2 regions of the Plantactinospora sp. KLBMP9567 genome follow, and region 2 is predicted to be linked to the other one. Evidence: predicted binding sites of a transcription regulator. Region 2 holds the regulator's gene; the other holds the start of a gene.

Evidence for each region. The regulator HspR, encoded in region 2, represses chaperone genes until heat shock. The targets are predictions, from matches to a motif close to TTGAGTNNNNNNNACTCAA.
Region 1: lon (endopeptidase La) is a predicted target of HspR. The motif match lies at 3,848-3,866, and genes of this name have one in related genera.

The regions. Positions count from the first base shown of each region.
Region 1 is NZ_JAWQRR010000039.1:207,587-215,220, reverse strand. It holds gene R6Y94_RS29355 (ABC transporter ATP-binding protein) at 1-1,178, opposite strand, end outside; gene lon (endopeptidase La) at 1,485-3,827, opposite strand; gene R6Y94_RS29345 (helix-turn-helix transcriptional regulator) at 4,086-5,117, opposite strand; gene R6Y94_RS29340 (hypothetical protein) at 5,268-6,329, opposite strand; gene R6Y94_RS29335 (LuxR C-terminal-related transcriptional regulator) at 6,326-7,357, opposite strand; gene R6Y94_RS29330 (fibronectin type III domain-containing protein) at 7,622-7,634, opposite strand, start outside.
Region 2 is NZ_JAWQRR010000039.1:59,595-67,228, reverse strand. It holds gene R6Y94_RS28665 (cation:proton antiporter) at 1-825, shown strand, start outside; gene R6Y94_RS28660 (hypothetical protein) at 1,025-1,456, shown strand; gene R6Y94_RS28655 (DUF4360 domain-containing protein) at 1,831-2,469, opposite strand; gene R6Y94_RS28650 (DUF4360 domain-containing protein) at 2,657-3,301, opposite strand; gene R6Y94_RS28645 (DUF4360 domain-containing protein) at 3,552-4,097, opposite strand; gene R6Y94_RS28640 (heat shock protein transcriptional repressor HspR) at 4,602-4,994, opposite strand; gene dnaJ (molecular chaperone DnaJ) at 5,079-6,266, opposite strand; gene grpE (nucleotide exchange factor GrpE) at 6,382-7,356, opposite strand; gene dnaK (molecular chaperone DnaK) at 7,507-7,634, opposite strand, start outside.

The DNA of each region.
Region 1 (7,634 bases), 150 kb from region 2:
CCACCCCGGGTGTCCAGGGTCGCCACCTCCTCCAGCGAGGCGAGCGAGACCTTGTCCGCCGAGGGGTAGCCGAAGGTCACCTCGTCCAGTTCGACCGAGACCGGCCCGTCCGGCACCCGACCCGCGTCGGGCTTCTCGGTGATCAGCGGCTTGAGGTCGAGGATCTCGAAGACCCGCTCGAAGCTGACCAGCGCGCTCATCACCTCGACCCGGGCGCTGGCCAGCGCGGTCAGCGGGGCGTAGAGCCGGGTCAGCAGCAGGGCGAGCGCGACCACGGCACCCGGCTCCAGTTGGCCGCGCAGCGCGTATAAGCCGCCGAGGCCGTACACCAGGGCGAGCGCCAGCGCCGAGACCAGGGTGAGTGCGGTGATGAAGACCGACTGGACCATCGCGGTGCGTACCCCGATGTCACGGACCCGGCGGGCTCGGTCGGCAAACTCGGCCGACTCCTCCGCCGGCCGGCCGAAGAGCTTGACCAGGGTCGCCCCGGGCGCGGAGAACCGCTCCGTCATCTGGGTGCTCATCGTCGCGTTGTGGTTGGCGGCCTCGCGCTCCAGCCGGGCCAGCCGGCTGCCCATCCGGCGGGCCGGCAGCACGAAGACCGGCAGCAGCACGAGCGCAAGCAGGGTGATCCGCCAGGAGATGCCGATCATCACGACCAGGGTGAGCAGCAGCGTGACCAGGTTGCCGACCACCCCGGAGAGGGTGTCGGAGAACGCCCGCTGCGCACCGATCACGTCGTTGTTGAGCCGGCTCACCAGGGCGCCGGTGCGGGTCCGGGTGAAGAACGCGACCGGCATCTTCTGCACGTGGTCGAAGACCGCCGTACGCAGGTCGAGGATCAGACCCTCGCCGATGCTCGCCGAGAGAAAGCGGGTCAGCAGCGCGAGACCGGCCTCGGCCAGCGCGACGACCCCGATCAGCGCGGCGAGCCCGACCACCAGCTCGGTGCTGCCGCCGCCGACGATCCCGTCGACCACCCGGCCGGCCAGTACCGGCGTGGCCACCGCGAGCACCGCCATCACCACGCTGAGCAGCAGATAATGGGTCAGTCGCCGGCGGTGTGGCCCGGCGAAGCCGGCGATGCGGCGGAGTGTGGCCTTGGAGAACGGACGTTTGTCCTGCTGGGCATGCATCGCGTGGTACAGCGAGTTCCACGCCGTGACTTCCATATCCATCCCTGGCACCCCCATTGAACACCGAGTCGCCCGGACCCTACCGGCGCCCACCGACAGTACGACCTCAAGCAATGTCGAGGTCAACGTCAGGCGAGGCGTCGGGGCGGCCCTCGGGCGGCGATCTGGCTGGTACTGGCCGCCGCCGGCAGGCCGAGGCCAGGCCCCGCCGCCGGCAGCCTGAAGCCCGGCGCCATCGCGGCAGCCTGAGGCCCGGCGGTGCCGCCGCCGGCAGCCTGAAGCCTTGGGGGCGGAGACGGCGACGGGCCGCCCGCGCATCGCGGGCGGCCCGTCATCGGTCGGGTCAGGTCAGGCGGCGGCCAGCGCCGGGCCGTCGGCGGTGTCGAGCAGCCCCGGGTCGTCCGCCGGCCGCAGGGCCAGCGCCAGTACGTCGGCCACGTCGGCCAGGGTGTGCACGGTCAGTGCCTCCCGCACCTCGGTGGGCAGGTCGTCCAGGTCCGGCTCGTTCCTGGCCGGGATGATCACCTCGGTCAGCCCCGCCCGGTGCGCGGCGAGCAGCTTCTGCTTCACCCCGCCGATCGGCAGTACCCGGCCGGAGAGGGTGACCTCGCCGGTCATGCCGAACTCCGGGCGTACCGGCCGACCGCTGGCCAGCGATGCCAGCGCGGTGACCATGGTGATGCCGGCGCTCGGCCCGTCCTTGGGCACCGCACCCGCCGGCACGTGCAGGTGGATCCGCCGGCCGGCCAGCGCGTTCGGGTCCAGCCCCAGAGCCCGGCCGTTCGACCGGAGGTAGGAGAGCGCGATGTGCGCCGACTCCTTCATCACGTCGCCGAGCTGCCCGGTCAGGGTCAGCCCCGGCTCGCCCTCCATGCTGGTCGCCTCGATGAACAGCACGTCACCGCCGGCACCGGTCACCGCCAGCCCGGTCGCCACCCCGGGCACCGCCGTCCGCTCCGCCGACTCCGGCGTGAACTTCGGCCGCCCCAGGTAGTTGGCCAGGTTGTCGGTGTCGATGCGTACCGGACCCTCGGTCGAGGCCAGCGCGACCGCGACCTTGCGCAGGATCTTCGCCAGCGCGCGTTCGAGCTGGCGTACCCCCGCCTCGCGGGTGTGCTCGGCGGCGATCCGGCCCAGCGCGGAGTCGGAGACGCTGACCTCGTCGGCGGTCAGTCCGGCCCGCTCGATCTGCCGGGGCAGCAGGTGGTCCCGGGCGATCGCGACCTTCTCCTCCTCTGTGTAGCCGTCGAGCGTGACCAGCTCCATCCGGTCCAGCAGCGGGCCGGGAATCGCCTCCACCACGTTGGCGGTGGCCAGGAAGAGCACGTCGGACAGGTCGAGGTCGACCTCCAGGTAGTGGTCCCGGAAGGTGTGGTTCTGCGCCGGGTCCAACACCTCCAGCAGGGCGGCGGCCGGGTCACCGGCATACCCCGCCGAGATCTTGTCGACCTCGTCGAGCAGCACGACCGGGTTCATCGAGCCGGCCTCGCGCAGCGCCCGGACGATCCGGCCGGGCAGCGCGCCGACGTACGTCCGGCGGTGGCCACGGATCTCGGCCTCGTCCCGGATGCCGCCGAGGGACACCCGGACGAACTTCCGGCCCAGCGCCCGGGCGACCGACTCGCCGAGGCTGGTCTTGCCGACTCCGGGCGGGCCGCCCAGGGCCAGCACGGCGCCCGAGCCACGGCCGCCGACGACCTGCAGGTTGCGGGCCGCGCGCCGGTTGCGCACCGCCAGGTACTCCAGGATCCGGTCCTTCACGTCGGCCAGTCCGGCGTGGTCGGCGTCCAGCACCTCGCGGGCCTGCACCAGGTCGGTGTTGTCCTCGGTACGCGTGTTCCACGGCATCTCCAGCACCGTGTCCAGCCAGGTACGGATCCAACCCGCCTCCGGAGAGGCGTCGCTGGCCCGCTCCAGCTTGCCGACCTCGCGCAGTGCCGCCTCGCGTACCTTGTCGGGCAGGTCGGCGGACTCGACCCGGGAGCGGTAGTCGGCCGAGCCGTCCGGCTCGTCCTCGCCCAGCTCCTTGCGGATCGCGGCGAGCTGCTGGCGGAGCAGGAACTCCCGCTGGGACTTCTCCAGCCCCTCCCGCACGTCGGTGTTGATCCGCTCGGTGACCTCCTGCTCGGCCAGGTACGCCTTCACCCAGCCGACCAGCAGTTCGAGCCGGGCGGTCACGTCCGGCGCGGCCAACAGTTCGATCTTCTGTTCCAGGGTGAGCCACGGCGCGTAGCCGGCCGAGTCGGCCAGCTCGGTCAGGTCGGTCATCCGCTCGACCGCGTCGATGACCTGCCAGGCGCCGCGCTGTTGCAGCAGCGACGTCACCAGTGCCCGGTACTCCCGGGCGAGTTCCTTGGCCCGGCCGGCCGGGGCCGGCTCGGTGACCTCGACGGTCTCGACCCAGAGGGCCGCGCCGGGGCCGGGCACACCGGAGCCGATCCGGGCCCGGGACAGCCCGCGTACCACGGCGGCGGGTTCGCCGCTGGGCAGCCGGCCGACCTTCTCGATCGTGGCGATGACGCCGATGGAGCCGTACTCCCCGTCGACCCGGGGCACGGCCAGAAGCTTCTTGTCGCCCGTGGCCCGGGCGGCGTCCACCGCTGCCTGGGTGGTCGCGTCCAGGGTCACCGGGATGACCATGCCGGGCAGCAGGACAGCGTCGGTCAGAGGAAGAACCGGAAGAGTTGCCATCACACACCTGCCATCGTTAGTTGAGCTTGTACGACTCAAGTAACAAACGGTGCTCCATGTTCCGGCTTGTGATCCAGGCCACTACGACGATCCGGAGTCCTCGACCGGACCGGACGCTCAGCCCAGCGTGGGACGGCCGGCGCAGGGCGGGATGAACCAGCCGCGCCGGGCTGCCCGGAGCAGCGCGGTGTGCCGGTACGGGGCGTCGAGCCCGACCACGACCCGCGCGAGCAGGCCGGTACCACGGCGCGGGCGGGGTCAGCGTCGGGTCCGGGCGAGGGGCTTGGGGACGTACAGGCCCAGGCGCAGCGCGCGGACGGCGGCCAGGGTACGGGTCGGAGCATCCATCTTGTCCAGGATGTGTTCTATGTGCGCGGCGACGGTCCGTTGGGTGATCACCAACTCGCTCGCCATCCGCTGGTTGGACCAGCCGTCGACAAGCAGGCCGAGGATCTCCAACTCCCGCCTGGTCAGGCCGTGCAGGTCCCTGGCGGGAGAGGTCAGCACCACCGCCCGCAGGTGTGCCGGTGCCGACGTCGGGCAGGGCAGCACGGCCACCTGGACGTGGCCGCCGGGATCGTCCGCCGCCGGGTACGGGCACAGGAAGGAGTTGTACACGTGCCCCTCGCGCAGCCCCGCCGCCGCCACCTCCAACACCGGCGACCCGACCCGGAGCAGCGGGTGGTCCGGCAGCCCCGGCAGCGGCAGTACATTTCCGGCCCGGGTCAGCACCACGCCGCACTCCGCGTCGGCGACGATCCTGGAGAGCGTCACGATCGACCGCATCGGGTCGACGGCCTCGGCCATCATCGGGGTGAGCAGCCCGAGGAAGTCCCGGACCTCGTCGGTCGGCTGCGCCGGGTTGTCGGTGTGCAGCGTGATCAACCCGAGGTGGCGCCCGTCCCGGCTGAACAGGGTGAGGCCGACCCCCTCCCGGTAGCCCGCCGGCTCGAGAAATTCCGCCCAGGACTGCAACTCGCCCGGCGGCACGGGCGCGTCACGTACGCACATCGGCGGGCGGTCCCGGTCCATGCCGAGCAACTCCATCTCCCGGTAGTGGTCCGAACCGCGCATGAAGGCGAGGGCCGCCTCCGTGTAGCCGGACTCGCCTATCCCCTCGAACTCCCGAAGCTCGGGGTTGAGCACGTGCACCATGGAGCCGCCGCTCGGCACCAGCCGGTGCAGCACCTTCAACAGTTCCGGCACCCGGTCCCGCACATCTCCCGGTAGCGCCGCGATCCGCTCCATGTCGGCCGCGACCTCGGCAGCACCGGGTGGCAGGTCAACCATCCCCCGTACCGGTACCCCGAGCCGTCGCCCGCATGATGATCCACTCCTCGCCGTATCGGCAGTCCTGTCAATCCACCGTCGGCACCGACGCGGTTACCTAAGAGAACGGCGAGCGCCGCCGCCGGAAACGGCACCGGACACGAACGATGCTCAGCCCGGTGGCGCCGTCCCCGGCAGGTGTGGGATGAACCAACCCCGGCGGGCCGCCCGGAGCAGGGCGACGTGCCGGTCCGGGGCCTGGAGAACGGCGAGGCTCCGCTCCACCGTCTCGGCGACCGTCGCGAGCGGAAGGTCGAGGCCGACCGCGATGCGCTCGTCCGTCCAGCCCGCCAGGAGCAGCCCCAGGACCACCAGCTCGCGACGGTCCAGCGGGCACCGCCCTCCCGGCAGCGGAGCGAGCATCACCACCCCGACCAGCGGCGCCGGCGCGGTCGCGCAGCCCAGCACCGTGACCCGGAACAACCCGTCCCGCGCGACCCCGGAGCCACCAGCTCGGGACGACGGCCGCCGGGGCGGCCGGGCGGGCCAGAGGAACGAGATCGAGCCGCCACCATCGGGCGCGTGCTCGGCGACCACCCTGAGCAGCGTCGACCCCACCGCCAGCAGCGGGTGCCCGGGCAGGCCGCAGAGCGGCAGCGTGTCGCCCGCGTGGGTCAGCACCACCCCGGCGACCGCCTGGTGGACGACCCTCGCCAGTACCGACAGCGACCACAACGGGTCGAGGGTGGTGGCGACCCGCGGTGCCAGTACGCCGACCAGGTCCCGCTCCACGTCGGTGGGATGGTCCGCGTCCTCGGTACTGAGCACGAGCATGCCGACGTGCCGGCGGTCCCGGGTGAAGAGGCCGACCGCCAGCCCCTCCCGGAACCCGGCCGGAAGGTAGTAGTCGCTCCAGACCGGATACTCGGTCGCCGGCACCGGGAGGTCCCGGCCGCGCTGCGGGACGGGCGACTCGGTCAACCCCGCCTGCTCGGCCTGCCGCACCACCTCCCGGGTGCCGAAGTAGTTCCGGATCCGGTCGTCGTACCCGGTGCTGGCGACCTCGGAGAACAACTGGTCCCGGTCGTCGAAGAGGGAGATCCAGGCCGCGTCGTACGGGACCAGCCGGCGCAGCAGGGAGAGCCACTGCCCCGGACGGTCGGCGCCGACCGGACTCGCGGCGACGACCGCCGCCTGGTGGAGGAGGTGGGTGAGTGAGGGGTAACGCCTCATCTTCTGCTCCGAGTCAGTGACCGTGGCAGGTACAGGCCCTGCCGGAACGCGCGTACGGCTGCCAGGGTCCGGGAGGGGGCCGCCAGCTTGGCCAGGATGTGTTCGACGTGTGCGGCAACCGTGCGCGGGGCGATCACCAGGGTGTTCGCTATCCGCCGGTTGGACCAGCCGTCGATGAGCAGGCCGAGGATCTCCAGCTCCCGCCGGGTCAACCCGCGCAGCTCACCGGGGGGCGAGAGCAGCACCACGGCACGCAGGTACGCCGGCACGTGCGACGGGCACGCCAGCACGGTGATCCGGGCGAACCCGCGATCCCCCGTCTCCGGGTCGCCGTGGCAGAGGAACGCGGCGTGCGGCTCCTCCTCGGCCAGGCTCTCCGCCGCGGCGGTGAGCACCGCCGACCCGGGCCGGAGCTGCGGGTGGTCCGGCAGTCCCGGCAGCGGAAGCACGTCACCGCCACGGGTCAGCACCACCCCCGCGACCGCGGCGGTGACGACCGTCGACAGCGCGGCGACGGACCGCACCGGGTCGACCGCCTCGGCGATCAACGGTGCCAGCAGGCCCAGGAAGTCGCGGGCCTCGTCGGTCGGATGCTCGGTGGCCTCCGTGTGCAGTCCCAGCGCACCCACCTGCCGACCGTCCTGGCTGAACAACGCGACGCCGATGCCGTCCTGGAAGCCGGCCGGCGCGAAGTGCTCGGTCCAAGAGCAGATTTCGGGCGCGGTCACCAGAGCGTCCCGTACCAGGACCAGGCCGCGGTCAGGGCCGAGTCCGAGCTGTTCCACGTCCTGGTAGTGCTGGGGACTGTGCAGGTGCTCCATGATCGCTTCGTCGTAGCCGACGGCGCACACCGTTTCGAGCCCGTACCGCTCCGGATCCAGCACCTGGAGCGCTCCCGCCTCGTACGGGACCAGCCGACGCAGCACCGTGAAGAATTCAGCCACCTGTTCGTCGACGCTGGCTGACGACGACGCCACCCGCTCGACCCGAGCGGCGATCTCGGCGGCGTACGGTGGCAGTTGGCCCACCGGTCAGCGCCCCGACCCCTGGCACATGCGGTCGGACGCTCCTTCTCATATCGGCAGTCCTGTCAATCGACAGCACCGGCACGGGTGCGATTACCTTGGTAAACGCCGGTCGACACCACAGGACACGCGGCAGCCGGATCCGGGGAACCGGCCCGGGGCGGACGGCGGGCCCGCCGGCGCGGTGGTCGTGGAGGGCGCGCACGCTCCGGCGCGCCCTCCACCCGTACCGGACCGACGGCCGGTCGCCGGCTACCCGGGGTGCCGCTATCCGGCCGGG
Region 2 (7,634 bases):
TCCTCGTCCGGCGTCATCGCCAAGGTACTGGCCGACCTCGGCCGACTCGGTAACCGGGAGACTCCGGTCATCCTGTCGGTGCTGGTCATCGAGGACCTCGCGATGGCGCTCTACCTGCCGCTGGTCACCGCGATCCTCAGCGGTCAGAGCCTGCTCGGCGGGGGTATCGCGCTGGCCATCGCGGTCTTCACCGTGGTCGTGGTGCTGGTGGTGGCGATCCGGTACGGCAACTTCCTCTCCCGGATGCTCTCCGCCCGGGACCCGGAGGCGCTGCTGCTCGGCGTATTCGGGCTGACCCTGCTGGTCGCCGGACTCGCGGCCGGGCTCCAGGTGTCGGCGGCGGTCGGCGCCTTCCTGGTCGGCATCGCGCTTTCCGGTCCGGTCGCACACAACGCGACGGAGTTGCTTTCGCCGCTGCGCGATCTCTTCGCCGCCGTCTTCTTCGTCTTCTTCGGCCTGAACACCGACCCCCGGGCCATCCCGCCGGTGCTGCTGCCGGCGCTCGCGCTGGCCGTGGTCACCATGGCCACCAAGGTGCTGACCGGTTACCTGGCGGCGAAACGGGTCGGCATCGGGCGCCCGGGCCGCTGGCGGACCGGACTGGCGCTGTCGCCGCGCGGCGAGTTCTCCATCGTCATCGCCGGGCTGGCCGTCACCACCAGTGTGGTCAATCCGCAACTCGGTCCGCTGGCGACCGCGTACGTGTTGATCACGGTGATCACCGGTCCGATGTTGGCCCGGCTGCCCGACTTCGGCTGGTTCAAGCGGTGGCTGCGGCGGTCCGCCGCCGCCGCCGCGCCGACACCGGCTCCGGCGGCGGAGTGAGCTGGGGCGCGGCGGGTGCCGCGCTCCACATGTCGGGATCACCGTTCGGTCGGTTCCACCAACGCGTAACGGGTTGATGAAATAGCACTTGGCGGCCCTTTCGCAGGTTGGCAACAGCGCGTTACCGTGTCGCCGCAGTAGCCACAGGTCTTGCGGGGGCCGGGGTGCCCGGCAGCCGCGCGAGCGGAAAGGCGGCCCGTTGAGCGTGCAGGACTCTGCGTTCCGGGGCTTTGCCAACCCGGTAGACCCGTCCCCCACCGAGCTTCGTGCCTGGGCCTACGAACCGGACTCGGTCCCGCTGCATACGATGCCGAAGGACTGGGACCTGCTGGTCTCCGGCGACCGGCTGATCGGCACGCTGTTCGAGCTGGCGATGGACCGGTCGTGTCCGGCCCGCCGGTTCGCGCTGCACTGCCTCTACATCTATGCCGCGGACGGCATCCGGACCAAGTTCCAGGCCCATCCGAAGCGGCGGTTGCGGAAGCTGGTCGAGCAGGCCGAGCGGCTCGGCGACGAGCCGATGGTCATCTGGGCGCACAACACCCGGATGCTCCAGGCCAGGCCGGAACTGTTCGACTACCGCGACTGGTGCGAGGGCGGCCTGGTCCGGCAGTCCCGCCGGCTGAGCTGACCCGGGTCGGCCGGACGAGCGGTGGGCCGGGACCCCCCGTGGACCCCGGACCACCGGCCACCTCTGGTGCCGGTGCGGAGCACGGGACCTGACCTGCATACCGGAGGACCGCGAACTGCGGAAGCCGCACCACGGGTCAGGTTACTGATCTCACCGGTCCCGTGTGCCGGAAACCGGGCAGCGGGCCGGGAGAGGACCCTTCGGGGTCACTGGCCCGGAGGTCCGGCAGGAAGAGCTGGCGCTCGAAGCACCTCTCGACGAGCGCCAGCCGAGTTCTTCGCTTGAGCCGTCGCGACGCCGGACGGCGGCTGCCGTACCGGTGCGCGTGGATGTTGCCCTGGCTCGGGCACGCCGGGACCCGGTCCCGGCGAGGTCTACTCGCACCGCATCCAGTTGAAGTGGTACGTCGTGCTGACTCCGCCGTCGGTGGAATCCATCATCATGAAGCTGGTCGACTTCGGGTCCGACGTACCCCGACTCACCCGCAGCTCCGTGTTGATGTTGAACAGCCGCACCTCGCCACAGGGGGCGTAGACCAGCGAGGCTACGTCCGTGGTGTCGGTCGTCTGCCAACTGTCACTGACCGGGCCGGCGAAGTTGTGCGTCCGGGCCGCCGTCGGCGACGTGCCCTGGATGTAGTAACTCGCCCGCTGCATGCCGCTGGCACCGCGTTCGAGATGGGCGAAGCCGCGGTAGTCGGCCTGCCCGATCGCGTACGTGAAGCCACCCGGGACGTCCACCTTGAGGACCAGTTGGCAGTTCTTCCGGAAGTCGGTCGGCAGGGCACCCGCGCCGGCCTGGGCGAGATAGTCGCTGTAGGTCACCGTGAAGGCGGTGTTGTCCGGCGCCGTGGCGACCGCCGCCGTGCCGAGCCGGCAACCCGACCCGTTGACCGTCACGATCTCGATCGTGATGCGCTCTGCCGGCGGATTCGTGGTCGGTACGGGATCGGCGAGTACCGGCAGACCCATTAACGACGCCGCCAGGCTGCCGATGACTAATGTGTGCAACATTTCCGGGGCTCCCTTCGGTCACCGTCGCGCGAGCCGTTGCCCGCGCGATGTATCAAACGTCATCCAACGATCGGATGACCCTCTTCGCCGGTGCCCGCACGGCCCGGACAACGCCGACCGGGCGGGCCCCGTCCCCAGGGCCGGGATGCCGGAGCAGATTCCCGCATCCCAACCCGGAGGCTTCACGTCAGGACTCTTCGCACTTCTTCCATGCGAAGTGGTAGATGGTGTTGATGCCACCATCGGTCGAGTCCATCGCCATGAAGCTGGTAGTGGTCGCCGGGTTGGACGTCCCGACGTTCACCCGCAGCTCGGTGTTGATGTTGAGGAAGCGCATCTCGCCGCAGGGCGCGTAGCTCACCGAAGTGAGCTCGGAGGTGTCGGTCGTCTGCCAACTGTCGTCCAGCGGGCCGCTGAAGTTGTGGTTCTTGTACGTCGTCGGCGAGGAGCCCTGGAAGTAGTAGTTGGCCCGCGACACCGCGGTTGCACCGTTCGCCAGGTAGGCGTAGCCGCGGTAGTCGGCCTGGAGAATGGCGTAGGTGAAGCCCTCCGGGACGTGCACCTGCAAGGCCAACTGGCAGTTCTTCCGGGCGTCGGTCGGCCGCGCCCCCACGCCGACCTGGGCGAGATAGTCGCTGTAGGTCACCGTGAAGGCGGTGTTGTCGGGGGCGACCGCGACGGCCGCGGTCCCGGCCGGGCAACCCGAACCATTGATGGTAATAACCTCGATGACAATCTTCTCGTCCGGAGGCTCCACGGGCGGATCCGTCGGGATGACAATCCCGCCGAGCATCGAGGCAACGAGACTGCCAATGGCCAGCACACTGATCATGGGTTCCCTCCCGATCGTGGCGATAATGTCGCGCGCGCAGGCACACCTTAACTCTATTTATTGAACTGCGTCAATGTCTTAAAGTTGAATGCGTATTGACCGAAAGGGTGGTACTACGACCCGCAACCGAATACACAGGGCCCCCGGGCCAGGCTCGATGGACATTCACAATTCCATCGGCCGGCCCGGGGGCCCTGATTCGCGCTAACCCGACAAACTGCCGCCGGGGGACGCGTTTACGGCGGCGCGGTCAGCACTCTTTCCAGCTGAGGTGGTAGACACTGCGCACACTGCCCCGGCTCGAATCCATGGTCATGAAGCTCGTGCCGTTGTCGGCGCTGCCGCCATCGACCCGCAGTTCGGTGTTGACGTTGAGGTTGCGCGCCTCGCCGCAGGGTGCGTAGACCAGGGCAGCCGCCCGGTCGGAGGTGCGCCAGCCGCCGCTGTACGGCCCGGTGAACTCGTGGCTGGTCTGCGCGGTCGACGAACTGCCCATCCAGTAGTAGTGCGAGTGCTGCGAGCCGCTGGCTCCCCGCTGGAGGTACGCGAAGCCCTGCAGGTCCACCTGGGCCACCGCGAAGGTGAGCCCCTGTGGGATGTTGACCCGCAGATTGAGCTGGCAGTTCTTCCTGAACTCGGTCGGCTTCGCCCCGGCACCGGCCAGCACGAAGTAGTCGCTGTAGCTCACCGTGAAGGCCGTGTTGTCGGCTGCGGTGCTCACCTCGGCCGTCCCCGCCGGGCAGCCCGATCCATTGACGGTCTCCACGCTGATGGTGACCCTTTCGGCAGGAGTCACCAAAGGCTCGGTAGCTACCGTCGAGGCAAACAATGCCGCGAGTACGCCGCCGACAGCCATCACGTTGGACATGGTAGTTCCCTTCCGGTCGTCGCGATGCGGTCGCGCCCGCAGCCCACCATAGTCAGAACATTGATAGCCGTCAATTAAACAATCTTGTAACCGTGCACATTCCGGAAACTGTTGATCAGTTCCTTCGCTCGGGTCACAAGCATCCGCAGAGCCGCGTCATAGCGCGGCACCAAGACACGACTCGGCGGCCCGCCACCCCTTACCCGGACCGGGCCGGATGGACAAGACGCTTCATGACCTTCACCGGGAGCGTACGGAGAAAGATGCCGGAGACCGGCGGTACAGCGGACTCCGACGCCACCGCTATGTACGGTGAAGCCTCCCGGGCTCCCCGGGGTAATGGTTTCCGAGCCTTCTGGCTAACGGATTCCGAGAATCGGGCGTAATGTTCCCGAAACACCCGGCGTAGTGCTTTCGGAGCAGCCGGAGAGGTCAGGCCGACGGGCCCGAGGTGCGGCGGGGGCGCCAGACCACCAGCGCGGTCGAGGGCCGGCTGGTCGGCACCAGGTCCCGGCGGGGCAGCCCGCCGAGCGCCTCCAGCTCGGCCACCCGGCGATAGGCGGCCTCCAGCTCGGCCTGTAGGCCGGCGATCCGCTGCTGGAGTTCGTCGACCATCTGCTCCAGCACGATGATCCGCTTGATGCCGGCCAGGTTGACACCGTCGTCCTGGCTGAGCCGCTGCACCTCACGGAGGAGTGCGACGTCCCGGGCGCTGTACCGGCGACCGCCGCCCGGGGCGCGACCGGGCTGCACCAGCCCCATCCGGTCGTACTGGCGCAGGGTCTGCGGGTGCATGCCGGCCATCCGGGCCGCGACCGAGATCATCAAAACCTTGGCGTCGGACGCCTGCTCGATCGAGACGACGACATACTCCTCGGCCACCTTGATCACCTCCGCGTTGCCAACAGCTCAGTTGAAACGACGCACCCGGACGTCGAGATGTTCCCGTGCCGCCGCCGGAGTCTGCGCGGCGAACTCCTCCAGCGCCTTCCTGGCCTCCGGGGAGAGCTGCTCGGGGACCACGATCTCCACGGTCACCAGCAGGTCACCGGCCTGGCCGTCCCGCCTCACCACACCCCTGCCCCGGGCCCGCAGCGTACGGCCGCTCGGGGTGCCCGGCGGCACCCGCAGGGTCACCGCCGAGTCCAGCGTGGGCACCCGCAGGTCCGTTCCGAGCACCGCCTCCGCGATGGTGATCGGCACGGTCAGGGTCAGGTCGTCGCCGCTGCGCCCGAAGAGGTCGTCCTCGCGGACCTTGACCAGGACGTACAGGTCGCCGGGCGGGCCGCCCCGGTCACCGGGCTCACCCCGGCCGGCGAGCCGGATCCGCTGGCCGTCCGCGACCCCGGCCGGAAACCGCACGTTGAGCGTGCGGGACTTGGTCACCCCGCCGGTGCCCCGGCACTCCGGGCACTTCTCGTCCACGATCGTGCCGACGCCCTGGCACTCCCGGCACGGCTCAGAGAAGCTGAACGAGCCCTGGTTGCGGGTGACGACTCCGGCGCCCCGGCACTGCGGGCAGGTCCGGGGCAGCGTACCCGGCTTGGCGCCGTCACCGTGGCAGGTGTCGCAGACACCGGGAGCGCGCAGCGTCAACGGCACCGTCACCCCGCGTACGGCGTCGTCGAAGTCGAGCATGACCTCGGCCTCCACGTCCCGGCCCCGGGCCGGGCCACGGGTCCGGGTGGGACCCCCGCCGGAGAAGATCGAGCTGAACAGGTCGGAGAAGCCCGCCCCACCGAACCGACGGTCCCCGCCGGCCGCACCGCCCGGCTGGCCAACACCGCCGAAGAGGTCCGACACGTCGAACGGATATCCGCCGGGCCCGCCCGACCGGGCGTTGCGGCGGAACGCGCCCGACCCGAAGAGCGAGCGCATCTCGTCGTACTCCTTGCGCTTGCGCGCGTCGGCGAGCACGTCGTACGCCTCGGAGACGGCCTTGAACCGCTCCTCGGCCTGGGCGTCACCCGGGTTGTGGTCCGGGTGCGATTCCCTGGCCAGCTTGCGGTAGGCCTTCTTGATCTCGTCAGGAGAGGCGGACCTGTCCACCCCCAGTACGGCGTAGAAGTCCTTCTCCAGCCAGTCTTTGGAACTCATCGGTCGTCCACCTCCTTCCCCTGTGGCGGGGGGGGGGGGGGGGGGCGCCCCCCCCCCCCCCGCGGCGCACCGGCTCAACCTCGCTTCGACCCGGTTTCCTCGACCGCCGGAGCGCTCACTCCGGCTCCGGATCGGCCACCGCGACCAGCGCGGGCCGCAGCAGCGAATCGTTGACCTGGTAGCCCCGCCGCAACACCTCGACACAGGTCGGCTCGGTGACCTCGGCCGAGGTCTGGTGCGCGACCGCCTCGTGCTGGTTCGGGTCGAACGGGTCGCCCTTCTCGCCGAACGGGGTCAGCCCGAACTTGGCCAGGGCGGTGTTCAACTGCTCCGCCACCGTGCCGAACGGCCCGACCAGGTCACCGTGCTCGCGGGCCCGATCCAGGTCGTCGAGTACGGGCAGCAGCGCGGCCAGTACGACCCGGGTGGCCCGGTCCGCGTCCCTGGCCCGCTCCCGGTCCATCCGCTTGCGGTAGTTGGCGAACTCCGCGGTCACCCGCTGGAGGTCCCTGGTCCGCTCGTCCAGCTCGGCCCGCAGCGCGGCGAGTTCGGCGCCGAGCGGGCCCGGACCGTCGACGTCGGCGGTGGCCTCGGTGACCGGCGTGGCCGGGGCGTCCACCACCGGTCCGTCGGCGCCGGACGGTCGCTCCGCCGCCAGCACCTCGGCGAGCTCGGTGTCGTCGACCACCGGGGTGGCCGGGTCGGTGGTCGCCGCCCCGGAGTCGTCGACGGTCACGTCGCCCGGACCGGTGGTCGCGTCGTCCGCCACCTCTGACCCGCCCTCGGCCGACTTCGCGTCGTCGACCGAAGCCGCGGCACCGGTTGACGCGGTGTCGTCCACCTCTCCGGCGGCCACCACCGGCTCGGTGTCACCCGGCGGCTCCGGATCCGGGTTCGGATCCTTCGCCGCCAGGGTGGTCCCGTCGGTCGTACCGCCCGAGCCCGGCTGGTCGCCGGTCGGGTTGATCTTCCGGTTGTTCCGGATGACGACGCCCTCGCCGTCCGTGCCCGAGGCAGGGCCGGCGGGCGCGGAGCCACCCGGCGCCGATCCGGTGGACTCCGGCTCGGCGGCTCGTGGCTTGTCCGTCATTCAGCTACCTCGATCCGTTGTGCTTACGGCCAGCCCGGGTACGCGGGGAACGCGTCATCACCGAACCTTCTTCAACCTCCCCTTGCGGTCCGATGGACCGTAGGGTCGGATACGGTGCGTGAGCGCCGCGCGGTCCAGGTGGAAAAGGGTTCACTTCTTGTCGTCCTCGTCGACGATCTCCGCGTCCACCACGTCGTCGGCGCCGCTCTTGGCGCCGGTCGGCCCGGCCTCCGGGCCCGCGTCGGCGGCACCCGGCTGCCCCGGCTGCTCGGCCTGCT